2 regions of the Streptomyces sp. AC602_WCS936 genome follow, and region 2 is predicted to be linked to the other one. Evidence: predicted binding sites of a transcription regulator. Region 2 holds the regulator's gene; the other holds the start of a gene.
What was found. Region 2 encodes HspR, which represses chaperone genes until heat shock. Its sites were predicted from a motif close to TTGAGNNNNNNNNNCTCAA; they were not measured.

Region 1: lon (endopeptidase La) is a predicted target of HspR. The motif match lies at 3,767-3,785, and genes of this name have one in related genera.

What each region holds. Positions count from the first base shown of each region.
Region 1 covers NZ_JAGMUF010000020.1:21,846-31,966, reverse strand. The annotation lists gene KUM03_RS08780 (multifunctional oxoglutarate decarboxylase/oxoglutarate dehydrogenase thiamine pyrophosphate-binding subunit/dihydrolipoyllysine-residue succinyltransferase subunit) at 1-684, opposite strand, end outside; gene KUM03_RS08775 (cell wall metabolism sensor histidine kinase WalK) at 966-2,090, opposite strand; gene KUM03_RS08770 (response regulator transcription factor) at 2,087-2,827, opposite strand; gene KUM03_RS08765 (spermidine synthase) at 2,950-3,645, opposite strand; gene lon (endopeptidase La) at 3,808-6,231, shown strand; gene KUM03_RS08755 (lysozyme) at 6,314-7,141, opposite strand; gene KUM03_RS08750 (MarR family transcriptional regulator) at 7,398-7,892, shown strand; gene KUM03_RS08745 (protein phosphatase 2C domain-containing protein) at 7,924-8,715, opposite strand; gene KUM03_RS08740 (nitrate- and nitrite sensing domain-containing protein) at 9,178-10,121, shown strand, end outside.
Region 2 covers NZ_JAGMUF010000058.1:101,640-111,760, reverse strand. The annotation lists gene grpE (nucleotide exchange factor GrpE) at 1-185, shown strand, start outside; gene dnaJ (molecular chaperone DnaJ) at 228-1,427, shown strand; gene KUM03_RS21070 (heat shock protein transcriptional repressor HspR) at 1,433-1,900, shown strand; gene KUM03_RS21065 (hypothetical protein) at 2,055-2,207, shown strand; gene KUM03_RS21060 (hypothetical protein) at 2,218-2,478, shown strand; gene KUM03_RS21055 (helix-turn-helix transcriptional regulator) at 2,487-3,467, opposite strand; gene KUM03_RS21050 (response regulator transcription factor) at 3,783-4,115, shown strand; gene KUM03_RS21045 (hypothetical protein) at 4,203-4,793, opposite strand; gene KUM03_RS21040 (ABC transporter ATP-binding protein) at 4,853-6,622, opposite strand; gene lxmA (lexapeptide family class V lantibiotic) at 6,847-7,065, shown strand; gene lxmD (flavoprotein) at 7,172-7,783, shown strand; gene KUM03_RS21025 (hypothetical protein) at 7,780-8,982, shown strand; gene lxmK (class V lanthionine synthetase subunit LxmK) at 8,979-10,121, shown strand, end outside.

The DNA of each region.
Region 1 (10,121 bases), on a different contig from region 2:
CATGGCCTTGATGGCCTGCACCATCGCGTAGCCGATCAGGTGCGTGAAGGAGATCTTCCCGCCCCGGGCGCGCTTGAGGTGGTTGTTGATGACGATGCGGTTGTCGAAGAGCAGCTTCACCGGGACCGCGCGCACGGACGTGGCCGTGGGCAGCTCCAGCGAGGCGTTCATGTTCTTCGCGACCGCGGCGGCGGGGCCGCGCAGGGTCACCGTCTCCGGACCCTCGGGCGCCGAGCCGGCGTCCTTGGCGGGCGCGGCGGCCTTGGCCTGCGGCTTGGCGGCGGCGGGCTTGGCCGGGGCGGCGGCGGGCTTCGCGGCCGGGGCGGCAGGAGCCGCCGGGGCGGCAGCGGCGGGCTGCGCGGGGGCGGCCTGCTGGGGCGCCGCCTTCGGCTGGGCCGGGGCGGGCGCCTGCGCCTGCGGCGCGGGGGAGGCCTGGGGGGTGCTGCCGGAGTCCGTGGCCGCGGTGCCGGAGGCGGACTGGGCAGCGGCCGCTCCGGGCTTGTAGTCGGCGAAGAAGTCCCACCAGGCTCGGTCCACGGAGTTCGGGTCCTGGAGGTACTGCTGATAGATCTCGTCGACGAGCCATTCGTTGGCACCGAAGGCGGCCGCGGGGTTCTTGCCCGCGTTGCCCGCTTGGTCGGTGTCGGTCGAGATGCTCGAGTTACTGGGGGACTGTGGCGACACGGCGAGAACCGCCCTCTTCCGCTTCACAAGATGGTGGACAGCGGGAATCAAGGCTACGCCTCCCCGACCCGGAAGGTCAGACCGGGCCCGTTCATCGTCGCGTAAGTCACATCGCAGACTGCGTTTCGGCGCTGGAAATGGCGGGAAACAAGCGAGGTTCCGTTGCGTGTGGGAAGGGGAGAGCGCGACCCGGCGCCGGGACAACGCGGGCCTGTGCCTGATCACACGTGTCCGTCAGCGCGGACGTCAGTGGATCTTGACGCTCCGCTTCGAACCCTACGTCAACTCGGAGCCGTCGGCAGGCCCGGAAGAGTGATGAGAATCCGGCATCCCCGCTCGGATTCGGCCACGCCGATCCGGCCGCCGTGCAGATCCACGGCCCAGCGCGCGATCGCGAGGCCCAGACCGGTGCCGCCGTCGCTGCCCGGACCGTGCGGCCGGGACACCGAACCCCGGTTGAACCGCTCGAACACCCGGCGCCACTCCGAGCGCGGAATGCCGGGCCCCTCGTCGAGGACCTCCAGCTCCAGCGACTCGGGGAGCTCGCCGCTCCGCGCCCTGACCGTCACCCTGCCGTGCGGCGGACTGTGCTTCACCGCGTTGTCGATGAGGTTGGCGACGACCTGGTGGATGCGCTCCGGGTCGGCGTGCGCGGTCAGGTCCGAGGGGGAGACGTCGAGAGCGAGGTGGACGTCCTTGCGGGTGTGGCTGCCCGAGCCGGAGGCGATGCCCGCGCGCGCGGAGGCGACCATGTTGGCCTCCTTGAGCACGCCCGACAGGTAGGGCCACACCTCGAAGCGCCGCTTGCGCAGCGGTACGACGCCGTTGTCCAGGCGGGAGAGGTCCAGCAGCGTCTCCACCAGCCGGCCGAGCCGCTCGGTCTGCCCGAGCGCCGTGCGCATCGTCTCCGGATCGGCCTCGGTGACCCCGTCGACGATGTTCTCCAGCACCGCGCGCAGGCCCGCGATGGGGGTGCGCAGCTCGTGCGAGACGTTCGCGACCAGCTCCTTGCGCTGGAGGTCCTGGGCCTCCAGGTCGTCGGCCATGCGGTTGATGGTGACGGCCAGGTCGCCCAGCTCGTCGCGGCGGTTCTCGCGCACCCGACGGGTGTAGTCGCCGTGCGAGATGGACCGGGCCACCGCGTTCATCTCGTCCAGTGGCGCGGTCAGCGAGTGCGCCACGAACTGCGTGATCAGGAGCGTGGCGATCATCGAGAAGACCGTGATGAAGCGCAGCTCCGTCTTGGTGTGCACCGCGATCACCGACAGCCCGGTGGTGATCAGTACCGACGTGACGACCAGCGCGCCCAGCTTGGTCTTGATCGAGAACGGGCGTACGCCGCCCCAGGGTTCCCCGGCGCTCCGGGGGCCGGGGCTCCTCCGTGCGGCATCCCGCCCTCGGCTCATGGCGTCGGGGTCTCCAGCGCGTACCCCACGCCGTGCACCGTGCGGATGCGCTCGGCGCCGATCTTGCGGCGCAGTGCCTTGATGTGGCTGTCGACGGTCCGGGTGCCGGAGGCGTCCGCCCAGTCCCAGACCTCGGCCAGCAGCTGCTCCCGGGAGAGCACCGCGCGGGGCGTGTTCGCCAGGCAGACCAGCAGGTCGAACTCGGTCGGCGTGAGGTGGACGTCCTCGCTGCGCACCCGCACCCGGCGCTGCGCGTGGTCGATCTCCAGTTCGCCGAGGCGCAGGATGCCGCTGCGCGGCGTCGACGCGGCCACCACGGCCCGCTCCACCCGGCGCAGCAGCACGTGCACGCGCGCGGCAAGCTCGCGCATGGAGAACGGCTTGGTCATGTAGTCGTCGGCGCCCACGCCGAGGCCGACCAGCATGTCCGTCTCGTCGTCCCGCGCGGTGAGCATCAGCACCGGCACCGGCCGCTGGGCCTGCACGCGCCGGCAGACCTCCAGGCCGTCGAAGCCGGGCAGCATGATGTCGAGGATCAGCAGGTCGGGCTGCCAGGCCTCGGCCGTGTCGACCGCGGCGGGCCCGTCGCCCGCCGTTTGCACCAGGAACCCCTCGGCGCGCAGGCGGGTCGCGATGGCGTCGACGATCGTCTGGTCGTCCTCGACCACCAGCACCCGCCGCTGAGCGCCCTGGGTCGCCGTCGCCGTGCCGTTGTGGGAGGTCTGTGTCTGCTCCATCGCCCGCCCCTGAGGTGTGCTTACCGGAATCAGTGGGGTGATCCCTCGTCTGCGCATGACTGCGATTGACGCTTGAAAGACCGCGTCAGGGCAGCAGCGTACGGGGATCGGACGCGCCTTTGCTATCCAGGCCCGACGGCGAGGTGGACGACGTCCGGAACGCCCCGGGCAACCGGGATCTCTTCGGTACGCACCTGCTGGAACCCGGCATTACGCAAGGTTTCTTCGAATTCCGGAGAGGGCTGCGCGGACCACACGGCGAGCACCCCGCCGGGCCTCAACACCCGTGCGCAGCCCGCCAGTCCGGCCGGTGCGTACAGCCCGTCGTTGTCCTCGGTGACGGTCCAGCCGGGGCCGTTGTCGATGTCGAGGCAGAGCGCGTCGTACGTGTCGGAAGTCTCATTGACGTAACGGACCAGATCCGATTCGACGACCTCCGTGCGGAGGTCGTCCAATGCCTCGGCGGACAGCTCCGCGAGGGGGCCGCCCCGGTGCCAGTCGATGACGGCGCGCTCGCGCTCGACGACCGCGATCCGGCCCCAGCGCGGGTCGGCGGCCGCGTGCGCGAGCGAGAAGCCGACGCCGAGACCGCCGATGAGCAGGTGGGGCGGCGCGGACCGCCCGCCGGAGGCGTCGAGTGCCTCGGCCGCCGCGTCGACCAGTCGCCGCTCCGAGCGCCCGTCGGAGGTGTCCATCAGGAAGCAGCCGTTCGCGATGATCTGCAGCAGCGCCCCGTGCCGGCGCAGGACGACCTCACCGTGCGGGCCCTCGCGGCGGTCCAGTACTTCGGGGACGTCGTGGGAAGAAGTGGTGGGCATCGGCCCATCCTGGCAAAGGAATTCCGGGCGGCTCGACGGCGCTCTCCCGGCAGACGGGGCGCCGAGAGGTTGATCGCTCAGAGCGAACAGGCCCCGGGGAACATTCCGGGACTCCCTTTCATTGAGTCGATGTAACTCAACTTGACTGCCGAAGGGGAGATCATGGCTGCTGAGTCCGCCGCCTTCACACCGCTCACCCTGCCCGTGCTGCCGCTCGACGACGAAGTGGTGCTGCCCGGGATGGTCGTCCCCCTGGACCTGAGCGACGCCGAGGTTCGGGCCGCGGTGGAGGCCGCCCAGGCTGCCGCCGGGTCCGAGCCCGGCAAGCCCCGCGTGCTGCTCGTCCCACGCGTCGACGGCACCTACGCCAGGACCGGCGTCCTGGGCACCGTCGAGCAGGTCGGCCGCCTCGCCGACGGCGACCCGGGCGCCCTGATCCGCGGCCGGCACCGGGTGAGCATCGGCGCCGGCACCACCGGCCCCGGCGCCGCCCTGTGGGTCGAGGGCACGCGGGTCGACGAGACCGTGCCCGAGCCCCTGCCCGGCCAGGTCGCCGAGCTGGTGAAGGAGTACAAGGCGCTCGCCACCGCCTGGCTGCGCAAGCGCGGCGCCTGGCAGGTCGTGGACCGCGTCCAGGCCATCGAGAACGTCTCCGCGCTCGCCGACAACTCCGGCTACTCGCCCTTCCTCACCACCGAGCAGAAGGTCCAGCTGCTGGAGACCGCCGACCCGGTCGAGCGGCTGCGGCTCGCCACCCGGCAGCTGCGCGACCACCTCGCCGAGCAGGACGTCGCCGAGACCATCGCAAAGGACGTCCAGGAGGGCGTCGACAAGCAGCAGCGGGAGTTCCTGCTGCGCCGCCAGCTGGAGGCCGTGCGCAAGGAACTGCGCGAACTCAACGGCGAACAGGAGGGTGAGGAGTCCGACGACTACCGCGCCCGCGTGGAGGCCGCCGACCTGCCCGAGAAGGTCCGCGAGGCCGCGCTCAAGGAGGTCGACAAGCTGGAGCGCTCCTCCGACCAGTCGCCCGAGGGCTCCTGGATCCGCACCTGGCTCGACACGGTGCTGGAGATGCCGTGGAGCGAGCGCACCGAGGACGCCTACGACATCCAGGGCGCCCAGGCCGTCCTCGACGCCGAGCACGCGGGCCTTCAGGACGTGAAGGAGCGCATCACCGAGTACCTGGCGGTGCGCAAGCGGCGCGGCGACCGGGGCCTCGGCGTCGTCGGCGGGCGGCGCGGCGGTGCCGTACTGGCCCTGGTCGGCCCGCCCGGCGTCGGCAAGACCTCGCTCGGCGAGTCGGTCGCCCACGCGATGGGCCGCAAGTTCGTCCGCGTCGCTCTCGGCGGTGTGCGCGACGAGGCCGAGATCCGCGGCCACCGGCGTACGTACGTCGGCGCGCTGCCCGGCCGGATCGTACGGGCGATCAAGGAGGCGGGGTCCATGAACCCGGTCGTCCTCCTCGACGAGATCGACAAGGTGGGCTCGGACTTCCGGGGCGACCCGGCCGCCGCCCTGCTCGAAGTCCTCGACCCGGCGCAGAACCACACCTTCCGGGACCACTACCTGGAGGTCGAACTGGACCTGTCCGACGTGGTCTTCCTCGCCACCGCCAACGTCCTGGAGGCCATCCCGGAGGCCCTGCTCGACCGCATGGAGCTGGTCCGCCTCGACGGCTACACCGAGGACGAGAAGGTCGTCATCGCCCGTGACCACCTGCTCCCGCGCCAGCTGGAGCGGGCCGGACTCGACGGGGACGAGGTGAAGGTCGACGAGGGCGCGCTGCGCAAGCTGGCCGGCGAGTACACCCGCGAGGCGGGCGTGCGCACCCTGGAGCGGGCCATCGCCCGGCTGCTGCGCAAGGTCGCCGCCCAGCGCGAACTGGGCGAACGGGAGCTGCCCTTCACGGTCACCGAGGACGACCTGCGCGCCCTGATCGGCCGGCCGCACCACGTGCCCGAGTCCGCCCAGGACCCGGCCGAGCGCCGCACCTCGGTGCCGGGCGTGGCCACCGGTCTCGCGGTCACCGGCGCGGGCGGCGACGTCCTGTACGTCGAGGCGTCGCTGGCCGACCCGGAGACGGGCGCGGCGGGTCTGACCCTGACCGGTCAGCTGGGCGACGTGATGAAGGAGTCCGCGCAGATCGCGTTGAGTTTCCTGCGCAGCCGGGGCGCCGAGCTGGAGCTGCCGGTGGCCGATCTGAAGGACCGTGGCGTGCACATCCACTTCCCGGCGGGCGCGGTCCCCAAGGACGGGCCGAGCGCGGGCATCACGATGACCACGGCGCTGGCCTCGCTGCTCTCCGGGCGGCTGGTCCGCACGGACGTGGCGATGACCGGCGAGGTCTCGCTGACCGGCCGGGTGCTGCCGATCGGCGGGGTCAAGCAGAAGCTGCTCGCGGCGCACCGGGCGGGCGTCACCACGGTGATCATCCCCAAGCGCAACGAGCCCGACCTGGACGACGTCCCGGCGGAGGTGCTGGACAAGCTCGACGTCCACGCGGTCACCGACGTCCGGCAGGTCCTGGAACTGGCGCTGGCACCGGCGACGAACGGTGCGGAGCGCAAGGTTCCGGTCGCGGCGTGACGGAGCACGCGGCCGGATGAGTAAAGGGAAAGGGCCCGGACTCCGCGTGGAGTCCGGGCCCTCGCCGTACGCGCCGGGAGCGTCAGCCGTTGGCCAGCGCCCGGACCCGGTCCAGGGCCCCGTTGAACTTGTTGTGGTCCCCGACCGTCGGTCCGGACGACGTGTACTGCCACATCGTGTAGTACGGCCAGCCCGCCGGCAGCGTCCCCACCGACGAGGCGTACCGGGCGATCCACAGCGGGTTGTTCGCCGCGAAGCCGCCGTAGTTGCCGGTGCACTGGGTCCACCAGCTGGTGGCCGTGTAGATCACGGCGTCGCGGCCGGTGCGGGCCTTGTAGGTGTTCAGGAAGTCGCGGATCCAGGAGACCATCTGGCTCTGCGTCTTGCCGTAGCAGGTGGCCCCGTACGGGTTCCACTCGATGTCCAGCGCGCCCGGCAGCGTCTTGCCGTCGCGGGACCAGCCACCGCCGTTGTCGACGAAGAAGTTGGCCTGGGCGGCGCCGCTCGTCGTGTCCGGAGTGGCGAAGTGGTACGCCCCGCGGATCATGCCGACGTTGTACGAGCCGTTGTACTGCTGGGCGAAGTAGGGGTTCTCGTAGTACGTCCCCTCGGTGGCCTTGACGTAGGCCCACTTGACCCCGCTGTTCCACAGGGTCGACCAGGCGACGTTGCCCTGGTGGCTGGAGACGTCCACGCCCTCCGTCTGGACGGCGCGGCCGGGGACGGGCGTGCCGTGCTGTCCGTCGTGCTCCACGACGCCCATGCCCATGTGGGCGGAGCCGCGCGGCGGGGTGTCGGCGGCCGACGAGGAGTGGGCGGGGACGGTGAACAGCAGGGAGAACGCGGCGAGCAGAGTCCCGGTCACGGCGAAGCGCCGTCCGCGGGCCGATCCCGATCTGTGCACGAGCATGACGTGCCTCCGATGGCTCGGTGGTGCTCGGTGGGGGATGCGCGGGTGGGGAGAGACCGTGCGGGGCGTGCGCGCCGGGCTGGCGTGCGCATGCCATCCGCCTGTCCCGGAGGGAACGCTACGCACGTAGAACGCCGGGTGGAAGAGGGGTCGGGAGCTGCCGTTGGTCTAAGCCTGCGAAATACTTGCCGAGCTGCGGCGATGACGCCTTGTGGCGGAAACTTTCAGGACCGGGAAAATCGAGGCAGGGGCTGACGTGCACGAGGACGGGAACGGCGACGGGCGCGGAGTCGAATCCGCGGTGTCCGGCAGTGGTGTGAACCAACCGGAGTTCCTGGCGCTGGAGCGGGAGTTGACCGTCCTGCTGCGGCGGGCCCGGGCCAACCAGGGCGAGATGGCCCGCGAGGTCCACCCCGACCTGGAGTCGTCCGCCTACGGCCTCCTCGTGCGGCTCGGCGAGTGCGGGGGGCAGCGGGCCACGGAACTCGCCGCCTACATCGGCGTCGGCAAGGCGACGATGTCCCGCCAGCTGCGCGCCCTGGAGGAACTCGGCCTCGTCGCCCGCGAGCCCGACCCCGCGGACGGCCGCGCCTGGCTGGTCACCCTGACTCAGGAGGGCCAGGACCGCGTCGGCCGGGTCCGGGAGGCCCGCCGTGCCCGGTACGCCCGCCGGCTCGCCGGCTGGGACCCGCGCGAAGTGACCGAACTGGCCCGGCTGCTGCACGAATTGAACCGGGGGATGGAGAAGTAGCGGCGCGGGGCGGGGCCGGCCTCCGGCACGGTCACAGTTCCGCGTACACCACCGTCGCGTCGTCGTGCGTCTTGCTGCGGCCCAGGAAGGACCGGGGCCCCGCCGCGTCGGCGCGCTCCAGCTCCCGCACCCGGTCCACCAGTGCCTGCGCGCCCTGCTTGCGCGCCAGCGCCAGGCAGTCCGCCCAGTCGCCCTCCCGGAACTTCTCCACCCACCGCCCGGCCCCGTCCGTCAGCGCGGCCAGCGTCCGCACCTCGCCCCGCGGCAGTACCCCCGTCACCGCCCGCGTCGCCACCGACGGGTCGGCCGCGGCCGTGAAGAAGCCGCCCTCCTTGTTGCGGTAATGGGCGTCCACCAGCGCGTCCGTGGCGAGGGCCGAGCGGGGCAGCCGGGCCAGCCGGTCGTCCAGAAGAGCCGTGACGGTGCCGTCGGGCGCCTCCACCAGCAGGGCGGAGTCGGACAGGACCAGGTACTCGACCGACGCGGGGGACCAGCGGGCGACGGCCACGGTTGCCTGCGGCGTGCGGGGGTGAGAAAGCTCACAGGTTTCCGCGTGTGCCGCCGAGGTACGCGCGATGGCGCGGGCCAGGGCGTCGTCGAGGGGAACATCCGGCATTGAAACGGTCAGTTCGGTCAGCGCACCACCGAGGCGCGCGGTGAACCAGGGCACGGAATGCAGACATCCGGTCTCGCCCCGCGGTGGTGTCACGCCGTCCAGCACGACGAGCGAACCACCCTGTCCCGAGGCCGGTAGTCCGACGCTCGCGAAGTCCTCGTTGGGGTGGTCGGCGAGTCCGGGTTCCGAGACGAGTTCCGTACGCATCCGGCCAGTCTGCACGACCCCTTCACAGCGTCCGCAAAAGCCTGGCACCTTCCTCGACTTCTCCCGGAATCGGCGCGGTGACGCAGGTCAGGCGCCGCTTTTGGGGCGGAATTCGGTACTCCGGCAACGCGTGGCGGCACATAGTGCCACCGCCCGTCCCAGACGTCCAACCGGCTCGCCGCGCGGGCGAGTCGCACGAGCCGGGGGAACTTGCCCACCAACTCCGGTCCGGGGTTCACTCCTTCGGGTGGCGGGTCGGACGATGCGCGCCCACCACCCACCGGCACTGGGAGGGTCGGGGACCGGTGGCGGGCCTGCCCTGCTCACGCGGTGCCCCCGTCCGACGCGCAGCCGGCGGCCGGGGAGCGGCCCGGAGCGTGGCGGAGGGTGCACGCGCCGGCCGGCCAGTTGACGGAGCGCCACCCGCGCCCACGGGTACACGAGTCAGGAATGCGAGCACCGGTGCAGAAGACGCGGCCTCGTCGCACAGACAAGCAGACGGCCCCCGCGGGGAGCGCGGAGCGCACCCCCGGCACCTCCACTCCGGCGCCGCCGGCGGCCCCCGTCGGCAAGGGCCGCCCCACCCACGTACGCAACCGGCTCATCGTCGCCGTGGCGGTCGTGGCCGCCGCCGTCGCCGGAGCCGGAGCCCCGTCGGTCGTGGCCGCCTCCGGGCAGCTGCACGACTCCCAGGAACTGGTGACCCTCGCCGAGCGGACCCAGGGCGCGCTGACCCTCGCCCACTCCCTCGCCGACGAACGCGACGAGGTCACCCCCTACATCGCCGCGGGCCGCCCCGAGTCCAAGGCGCCCTCCGAGCAGCGCAGCGCCCGCGTCGACCGGCAGGTCGAGGAGCTGCGCGCCGACACCGACACGCCCGCCTCCCTGCGCGAGGACCTGGACGCCATCGCCGCCCTGCGCCGGGCCGCCCTCACCGGCAAGAGCACCGCCCTCGAAGCGCACGAGGCGTACTCGGAGGCGATCACCGAACTCCACGCCCTGGCCGAGGAACTGGCCGAGCAGATGCCGCCCCGCGCCGGGGCCGGGGCGTACGCCCTCGCCGAATTGGACACCGCCGTCCAGCAGGCCTCCGCCACCCGCGGACTGCTGCTCGCCGCCCTGAACGTGCCGAGCACCACCGAGACCGTCATCGACCCGATCACGGGCCTGCCGACGGAGACGACCACCTCCTCGGACGCCGACGCCGAGCAGCGCGACGCGCTCGCCGCCGCCGCCCAGCAAGCCCGGGTGCGCTCCGACGCCGCCCTCGCCGACTTCCGGGAGGGCGCGCCCAAGGAGGCCCGGGACCGCTTCGACGCCACGGTCGCCGGCCCCGAGGTCAACTCCGCCGACAAGTACCTTGCCGGCCTCACCGACGAGCCGACGCTCTCCGACGACGACCTGGA
Region 2 (10,121 bases):
TGGCGATCCTGCAGCCCGGGTACCGGATCGGCGAGCGCACCATCCGCCCCGCGCGGGTGGCGGTGGCCGAGCCGCAGCCCGGCGCCCAGTCGGTCAAGCCGGCCGAGGACGCGACGGAGGCACAGGACGCCGACTCGAAGGACGACGGCGGGACCAAGGAGAGCGGTGGCCCGGACGAGGGCTGAGCTCGAAGTGACGGACAAGGCGCGAGAGGAGGGACGTCGGGGATGAGTACCAAGGACTTCATCGAGAAGGACTACTACAAGGTTCTCGGCGTCCCCAAGGACGCCACCGAGGCCGAGATCAAGAAGGCGTACCGGAAGCTCGCCCGCGAGAACCACCCGGACGCCAACAAGGGGAACGTCAAGGCGGAGGAGCGCTTCAAGGAGATCTCCGAGGCCAACGACATCCTCGGTGACCCCAAGAAGCGCAAGGAGTACGACGAGGCCCGCGCCCTCTTCGGCAACGGCGGTTTCCGCCCGGGGCCGGGCGCGGGCGGCGGCGGCACCTTCAACTTCGACCTGGGCGACCTCTTCGGGGGCGGCGCCCAGGGCGGGGCCGGTCAGGGTGGCGCCGGCGGTTTCGGCGGCGGCCTCGGTGACGTCTTCGGGGGCCTGTTCAACCGCACCGGCGGCGGACCCGGCACCGGCACGCGCACCCAGCCGCGCCGCGGCCAGGACATCGAGTCCGAGGTCACCCTCAGCTTCACCGAGGCCATCGAGGGCGCCACGGTCCCGCTGCGGATGTCCTCGCAGGCACCCTGCAAGGCCTGTTCGGGCACCGGCGACAAGAACGGCACGCCGCGCGTGTGCCCGACCTGCGTCGGCACCGGGCAGGTCGCCCGGGGTTCGGGCGGCGGCTTCTCGCTCACCGACCCGTGCCCGGACTGCAAGGGCCGCGGCCTGATCGCCGAGGACCCCTGCGACGTCTGCAAGGGCTCCGGACGCGCCAAGTCCTCCCGGACGATGCAGGTCCGCATCCCGGCCGGGGTCTCCGACGGGCAGCGCATCCGGCTGCGGGGCAAGGGCACGCCGGGCGAGCGGGGCGGACCGGCGGGCGACCTGTACGTGGTCGTGCACGTCAAGGAGCACCCCGTCTTCGGCCGCCGAGGCGACAACCTCACGGTCACCGTCCCGGTGACGTACGCGGAGGCCGCCCTCGGCGGCGAGGTCCGGGTCCCGACCCTCGGCGGCCCGCCGGTCACGCTGAAGCTGCCCGCGGGCACGCCCAACGGCCGCACCATGCGCGCCCGGGGCAAGGGCGCGGTCCGCAAGGACGGCACCCGCGGCGATCTCCTGGTCACCGTCGAGGTGAGTGTTCCGAAGGACCTGACGGGGAAGGCTCGTGACGCGCTCGAGGCGTATCGCGAGGCGACCGCGGACGAGGATCCGCGGGCGGAGCTGTTCCAGGCCGCGAAGGGAGCTTGATCGAGATGGACGGCCGTAGTCCCCGCCGGCGCGGGGGTTTCTCACCGTACGAACTGACCGAGGACACCCCGGTCTACGTCATCTCGGTGGCTGCCCAGCTCTCCGGTCTGCACCCGCAGACCCTGCGCCAGTACGACCGCCTCGGCCTGGTCTCCCCGGACCGCACGGCCGGGCGCGGCCGGCGCTACTCGGCCCGCGACATCGAACTGCTCCGCCAGGTGCAGCAGTTGTCGCAGGACGAGGGCATCAACCTGGCCGGCATCAAGCGCATCATCGAACTGGAGAACCAGGTCGCCGCGCTCCAGGCGCGCCTGGCCGAGATGCAGGACGCCCTCGACGGCGCCGCCACGGCGATGCGCCAGCGCGAGGCGGCGGTGCACGCCTCGTACCGCCGGGACCTGGTCCCGTACCAGGAGGTCCAGCAGACCAGCGCCCTGGTGGTGTGGCGTCCCAAGCGGCAGCAGTCGGACTGACGGCGACTCGTCGCGGGGGCCCGGGAGTTCGTACTGGACTCCCGGGCCCCTGCGCGTGCGCGGTGCCCGGCTGACAGCAAGTGCCCCGCCCCGTGCAGCATCCTGACAGCGAGCCGTCTGGAGGGGGCGCCCGCGCGCTGGCAGAGTCGGGGGCATGGACGACAGGGGGAAATCGCGGATGGGCAAGATCTTCGGTACCGGGTTCAGGGCGCTCGTGCTGGCACTGCTCGTGGCACTGCCGCTGGGCACGGCGGTGGGCGCGGGCGGCGGGCCGTCGGTCAGAGTCTCGGTCAACGGCTGGCAGTGAGACGGAAGAGATGACGGAGACGGAGTTCCAGGACCTGGTGCTGGTGTGCGGGCGGCCGGGCACCGCGCCCGCCGCGACCGCCGTGGTCAGACTCCTGGGCAAGTTGCCCGGGGGGTGGGAGCGTTCCTGGCGACTCGACGAGACGGGGGGCCGGATCCAGCTGCGGATCCGGCCCCCCGCCGGTTCACCCGGCTCCGCCGTACAGGCGTGGCTGGCCGGTGCCCTGGACGACCCGGCGCTGCGGGCCTGGCGGGCCGAGGAGGCCGGGTGACGTGACGGTCACACCCAGCCCCGCTCCCGGGCCAGCAGCGCCGCGTGCGGGCGGTTGCTGGCGTCCAGGACGCGCAGGACGTCGGCCACGTGCCGGCGGTAGGTGCGCAGGGAGACGCCCAGCTCGCGCGCGCCGATCTCGTCCTTGGTGACGCGGCACATGGACCTGAGCACGTCCAGTTCCACCGGCGAGAGGCTGACGTCGTCCGCGGGCGGGCCCCCGAGCACCCGGTCCAGGTCCGTGGCCTGGTCCCAGATCTTCTCGAAGAGGGACAACAGCCCGGCGACCAGCCCCGGTTCCTGGGCGACCAGGGCGCCGCGCGAGGTGTCCCCGGGGTCGGCCGGCACCAGGGCGGTGTGCCGGTCGTAGACGAGGACGCGTTCGGCTATGTCCGGCGCGACCCGTATCTCCGCGCCGAGGGAGCCGAGTTCGCGCAGGTACGCCGCCGTCCCGGGGTCGTCGAGCGCCTCCCGCAGGACGACGTTGCGGATGCGCACGCCCCGGCGCAGACAGCGGGCGTCCAGGGGACGCGCGTGCTCGATGTTCTCGGGCGTGAGCGCCTGGTACGGCTCGACCGACAGGATCTCCCGGCGGGCGAAGAAGGCGAGGTCGTCGATCCGGTGCCGGATCTGTGCGAGGTCCGTCATCCGTTCCACGCCGCCGGCCGCGGGCGGGTGCGCGCCCTGTTCCGCGCGCAGTTCGGCGACCAGGTGGCGGGGTCTGGTCACCTGCTGCAACTCGTGGTGCAGCTCGCTCAGCCGGCGGTCGGTGAGCAGGCCGACCGCGATCTCGGGGTCCGCCGACGTCAGGGTGTCCTCCCGCGCGCCGGGCCTCAGCAGGCCGAGTCCGGCCAGGCGGTCCAGCACGGCGCGCACGTCCTGCTGCGGTGCGCCGAAGAGCAGGTGGATGTCCTCGGCCGTGGTCCCCGGGTTCCTCAGGAAGTGGCGGTAGACCCGCTCCTCCATGGCGGTGAGCCCCAACAGGCCCATGCTGCCCTCATTCTTCATCCTTCCCCCGTGATCGTCGTACCGGCCGGTCCGGTGGAGGCGTCGCCGGGTGCGGATGGTCAGGCCCGCGGCGAAGCGGAATCCACCGAAATGATCACCACCCAGGGTAATGCGTTGGTCAAGACCCGGTGCCGAGGTCGGCAGGATGGTGTCGCGCCGGTGCAGCAAGCTGCTGTCTGCGGGGCGTGCCCCGGGCCGCGACTCTTGGCAGGCTGAGAGCCGTCGGACACCAACCGACGTACGCCGGTCAAGAGCCGACGGAATGCGACACGTCCGAACACAACCAGGGGGAACGACATGGCTGTTGCGGTACAGGACAAGGCGCACGACATCTCCACGAGCGGAACCTCCGCGCGCCCCGCCACGCTCGACGTCGCCGCGCTCGACGTCGCCGCGCCCGGCCTCTCCGGGCTGGACTTCTCCGCGCTCACCGGGCGGGAGCTGGAGGTCCTCCTGCTGCTCGCCACGGGGGAGCAGAACCGCCGGCTCGCCCGGCGGCTGGGGATCGCGGAGCGCACGGTGCGGGCCCACACCGCGAGCATTGTGCGCAAGCTGGGCCTCACCACGCGGTTCGAGGCGGCGATCGTGGCGCACCTGTACGCGGCCGACATTCGCGGGGCGCGCGGCTGACGTCCGCGGCCACGACGAAACGGAGCCCCTCCGGCAGCAAACCGGAGGGGCTCCGCGCGGTGCGTTGGGGCCGGTGTCGGCCGGGGGTCAGCCGGGGATCATGTCGCCGACCGCGTCCATGGCCAGCATCCACATCGGCTGGGCGCCGGTGCCGAACGCGGCGGCCAGCGCGTAGCCGAGGGCCGCGTCCAGCGCCTCGGGTTCGACGCCCTCGCGCCACTCGGCCAGCACCCGGCCGTCGCCGTCGGAGGAGAAGTCGCCGAGGTGCTCCTGACCGCGCAGCAGGCGGCTGCCGGGGATCGAGTCGGGCACCAGGCGCCAGGTGCGGTCCGCGTGGCGTACGTCCACGGCGTACGAACGCCGGGTGATGCGCCCCTTGGCGGGGCTGATCACGGCGGGCTCGCCGTCGACGGTCAGCGTCAGCCGGTCCCCGTCACGGGTGCCGACGGGCGTGTGGTCGTCGGTCTCCGTCCCCTCCTCGCGGTACAGCTCGACGCGGGGCACCGTGTCCCCCTCGACGGTGACCTCGCCGCGCCCGGTGTCCAGGCGGACGATTATGGTCCCGAAGCGGTCGTCCTCGGCGACGGTCTCCAGGACGGGCTTGTCCTCCGTCTCCTCGCCGTCCTCGCCGTCGTAGGTGTCGTGGTCGTCGTAGGCGGATGCCGGGTCCTGCGCCATGCGGTCTTCCTTTGCTGTGCGGGTCTGACGGTCGGTCAGTACGTCAGTGCGAGGTTCTCTCAGGCGCCCGCGGCCGTCAGTTGGGTGGCCGCGAGGTCCCGGTACAGCTCGTCCCTGCCCAGGAGTTCCCCGTGCCGTCCATGGTCGCGCACCCGGCCGCCGGCGAGCAGCACCATGTGGTCGGCGGAGGTCACCGTGGACAGGCGGTGGGCGATGAGGACCACCGTGCAGTGCTCGGCGGCCCGTTCGACGGTGTGGCGCAGCGCGGTCTCGCTCAGGCCGTCCAGGTGTGCGGTCGCCTCGTCGAGCAGCAGCACCTGCGGGCGGCGCAGCAGTGCGCGGGCGATGGCCAGGCGCTGGCGTTCACCGCCGGACAGGGCGAGGCCGCGGGCGCCGACGTGGGTGTCCAGGCCCTGCGGGAGCCGGGCGGCGAGCGAGTCCAGCAGGGTGTCCCGCAGCACCCGTTCGACCTCCTCGTCGCTCGCGTCGGGCGCGGCGTACAGCAGGTTCTCCCGCAGGGTGCCCGCCAGCATCGGGGTGTCCTGTTCCACGTAGGCGATCCGGCGGCGCACCTCGGCGCGGCTGAGGGTGGAGACGTCGGTGTCGTCGAGCAGGACGCGGCCGGAGCCGACGTCGTAGAACCGCTGGAGGAGGGAGAAGACGGTGGTCTTGCCGCTGCCGGACGGGCCGACCAGCGCGGTGACGCGGCCCGCCGGGGCGGTGAGGCTGACGTCGTCGAGGGTGGTGGCGCGGTCCTGGTAGGCGAAGGTGACGTTCTCCAGGGCGACTCGGGGCGGTGGGCCGGCCGGGCGGGCGGGGGTCTCGTCGACGTCCGTCTCGATCTCCATCCGCTCGACCTCCTCGATCCGGGTGAGCGCGCCCAGTCCCTGCTGGAGGGAGGTCGTGCCGCCGACCAGGGAGAGCACCGGGCCGCCGAGGTTGAACAGGTAGAGCAGGAAGGCGATGAGCGCTGCCAGGTCCAGGGCGCCGGTGGCGACCAGGGCGCCGCCGAAGCCGATGACGGCCAGGAAGGATGCCTGCACGACCAGCGCGGAGAGCACCGCGATGGTGGCGTGGTAGCGGGCGCCGGCCAGGCCCGCCCGGTAGGCGTCCTCGGCGGCGGCCACCGCCCGCGCGGTCTCCGTCGCCTCGCCGCCGTTGGCCTTCACGGTGCGGGCTGCGCCGAGCGAGCGGTCCAGGGCGGCGCCGATCTCGCCGACCGAGGTCTGCGCGCGCGTGGTGACCCTGCGGATGCGCGGCATCACCACGCCCATCGCGACACCGACGGTGACCAGGACGCCCGAGGTGATGCCGAGCAGCGGCAGGCTCGTGATGCCCATCATCACGATGGTGGCCAGCAGGTGGACCGCGCCGTCGACGAGCTGGATGACACCGCTGGTGGCCGCGTGCTGCACCAGCGTGCTGTCCGAGGTGACCCGGGTGGTCAGCCCGCCGGGCTCGGTCTTGTCCAGCTCCCCGGTGCGCAACCGGATCAGACGGTGGATCAGCCCGCGCCGCACATCCAGGACGACCTTCTCGGCGGTGCGCTCGCTGACCAGGGCCTGGGACCAGGTGAGCAGGATCGAGCCGGCCAGCAGGGCCAGCATCAGCAGGATCTCGTCGCGCAGGCCGGTGCCGGTCATGAGCGCGGTGAGCGCCGACTCGACGACCATCGGCTGGGCCAGCCCCGCCGCGCTGCCCGCGAGGGTCAGCACCAGGACCAGCAGGAGAACGCGCCGGTGCGGGCGCGCGTGGGCGAGCAGGGCCCGCAGCGGCGGCCGGGGCGCGGGCCGCGGGGCCTGGGTGGTTGATGAGTCAGGTGTCTTCACCCTGTTCTTTCTACGCGGGCGGGCGGGCCCGCGGAATTGGCGCTTGCGGCAATGCCGGAGTGGCAATGCCGGAGTGGCAATGCCGGTAACGGGCATGCCGGTTGCGGTCATGCCGGAGCCGGTCATGCCGCAATTGCCAATGGCGGGCGCCTTTCCCGGTGCGCCATATTTCTCTCGTCCGCAGCGAACGGCGGCGGACAACACCTTTCACAAGGGAGAGAGAAATGCAGACCACGCAGAACGAGCAGGACCTGTTCGAGGGTTACACCGCCTACACCTCCGCCGAGGAGCTGGGCCTGTACGACGGCAAGGACGCCGCCCCGGCGTTCAGCCCGACCATCCCGTGGGCGATCCGCGCGTCCATCATCACGGCCCGCTCCTCGCAGCAGTGCGCCGCGGCCCTGGGTTCGCTGACCGCCAAGACCATCGAGAAGAAGTGCTGACCGGACACCCCGTTCAGTGACCCGCGGGGAGGGGCCGGTGCCGGCCACCGGTCCCTCCCCGGGCAGCACACCATTCCATTCCCCTTGCTTCCAGGAGGACAGTGTCATGGAGGTCCCGGACCCCACGGGCGTCGCGGACCCAGGATTCCGGCGGGTTCTGCTCGTCGGTACCGGAGCGCTCGGCGTGGCATTCCTGCCCTTCTGGACCAACTGGCTGGGAAACACCTTTCCGGAAATGGAGAAACGGGTCGTGCTGACCCGTTCGGCCCGTCGCTTCGTCTCGGCGGACGCGATATCCGCGCTGTGCGGAAAGGACGTTCTCACCGACGACTGGAACGAGGCCGGCCCCGGTGCCGCCCCGCACGTGGAACTGGCCCGCTGGCCCGACCTCGTCCTCGTCCACCCGGCCACCATGCACTTCGTCGGCCGTTACGCGCTGGGCCTGACCGACACCCCGCTGCTGTGCGCCCTGCAGTCCACCTCCGCGCTGGTCGGCGTGGCCCCCTCGCTGCCGCCCGGCGCCCAGCTCAGCCCCGTGGTCCAGGGGCACCTGGAGACTCTGCGGGCCCGCCCCGGCGTGGTCGTCGCACCGACCGTGCCCGCGGTCAGCGCGAGCACGGGCGAGACCGAGGACGGGGGCGCGGCCCCGCTCTCGGAACTGATGGGCCTGTGCGTGGGGGCGTACGCGCGAGCGCAACGGGACGAGGAGGAGGCGTGACGGCGGCCACCGCGGGCCCGGTCGAGGAGTTCGCGACCGGGCTGCGCACCACGCGCGTACGGCGGACTCCCGACGGGCGTCACGAGTGGTGGCACGGGCCGGGCACGGACCGGGACGGCCCGCCGGCGGCACCGCTCGCGGCGGCCGTGCCCGCGCACACCGCGGGCGCCCGCCTGGTGGTGCCGCGCCCCTCGGAGGGTGGCCTCTCGTACCTCGCCGACGGCCCGTACTCCGCCGCCGCCTGGCTGCGCGACCCCCGCCCCGCGGTCCGGCTGCTGCTGGCGCACGCGCTGGCCGGCGCGGGGCAGGCGCTGCGCGACCTGCACGCGGGCGCCGTGCCGGACGGGGCGGACGTGCCCCCGGCCCTCGCCCGGCTGCGGTCGTTCCTCGACCGGGGAGCCGAGGGCACCGCGGACGGCCCGCACGCGCCTGCCGCGGTCCCGTACGCGCCTGCCGCGGCTCCGTACGCGTCCGACGGGGTCCCGTACGCGCCTGCCACGGTCCCGCACGCGTCCGACGGGGTCCCGTACGCGCCTGCCACGGTCCCGTACGCGTCCGACGCGGTCCCGCACGCGTCCGACGGGGTCCCGTACGCGCCTGCCACGGTCCCGCACGCGTCCGACGCGGTCCCGCACGCGACCGCCACGGCTCCGTACGCGCCCGCCACGGCCTCGTACCCGCCCGCCACGGCCCCGCACGAGCCCGCTGTCGCGCGGCTGCGCGAGCACGCCGTACGTACCTGGGGAGCGGCCCGTGTCGGCCGGCTGCGCTCCTGGTGCGCCGAGCTGACCGAGCCCGGCGGCGCGGTCCTCGTCCACGGCTTCGCCTCCCTCGGCGCGCTGATCCCGCCCCTGCGGCGGGGCCCGGTGGCGCTGCTGACCGGCGAGGACCTGGGAGCCGCCCGGCCCGAGCTGGACCTGGGCTGGCTGCTGGGTGACCTGGCCGAACTGGACTGGGCGCTGCCGGTGCCGGCGCACCCGGACGGACCGGAGCTGCCACGGGTGCTGCTCGACGCCTACGGCCCCGGCGCCGACCGGGAACTGACGGGCCGGGCCGCCGTCGTACGCGTCGCCGCGCACATGCGGGACTTCGCCGCGTACTGCGGCTGGAGCGACGAACTCGCCGACTACACCGCCTTCATCGCTGACCTGATCGACGAGGAGGGCCGCCGCGCGGTCCTCGGGGGAGCCACACCATGACCACCACCACGGCCGAACGGCCGCGCACGCGGCAGCGCTACCGGCCCACCGAACTGGACACCGTCCCGGCCGTGAACGCCCTGCTGGAGCGGCTCGGCCTCGGCCGGCTCGACGCGGCTGCCGTCACCGCGTTCGGCGGGCGCAACGACAACTGGGCGGGCCCCACCACCACCGGCGAGCAGGTCTTCGTCAAGACGGTCGCCCCGCCGCCGGAAGGCACCGGCTGCCCCGAACTCGTCCGGTCGCTGAACTTCGAGGAACTGGCCGCGCACCTGCCCCCCGCCTCGCCGCTGCGCTCACCCGGGCTGCTCGGCGCGGACCCGGAAGCCGGCGTGATGGTCCACCGGCTGGTGCCGGGCGCCCGCTCGGGCGCCGAACTGGCGCTGGACGGCGACTTCGACGAGGACCTGTGCCGGAACGCCGGACGGGCCGTCGGCACCCTGCACGGCCTCGGGCCGGTCGACGGCCTCGACACCGGCGAGGCACCGCTGCCGCCGCTGTCCTGGCTGAAGGCCCTGCCGTGGAGCGCCGTCCAGGAGCGGAGCATGGCCCAGATCGCGGCCTGGCAGCTCGTCCAGGACGACACCGAGGTGGTCGGCGCCCTGCACCGGCTGCGCGACCTGGAGCGGACCGTGCCGCTCGCCCCGGCCCACTGCGACCTGCGCTTCGACCAGTTCATCCGGGCCGAGGAGGGCGCGGGGGAGCTGTACCTGGTCGACTGGGAGGAGTTCCGGCTCGCCGACCCCGCGCGGGACGTGGGCGCCTTCGCCGGGGAGTGGCTCTTCCACGCCACGTACTCGGTCTTCGCACCGACGGAGGCGGGCCCCGGCCGGCCCGAGGAGAGCACCGCCGGGTTCGGCCTGACGCACGAGGAGATCGTCGCGCGTGGCTCGGCGAGCCTGCGCCGCCACCTGCCCCGGATCGCCGCGTTCTGGCAGGGCTACCTGGAGTGCCGCCCCCAGGCCACCGCGCTCGACGCCGGGCTGCCCGAGCGGGCCGCCGCGTACGCCGGGTGGCACATGTACGACCGGCTGATCGCCACCGCCGAGTCGCACGCCACCCTCAACCCGGTCGCCCGCGCCGCCGCCGGCATCGGCCGCACCGTCCTGCTCGGCCCGTCCACCGCCGCGCGCACGCTC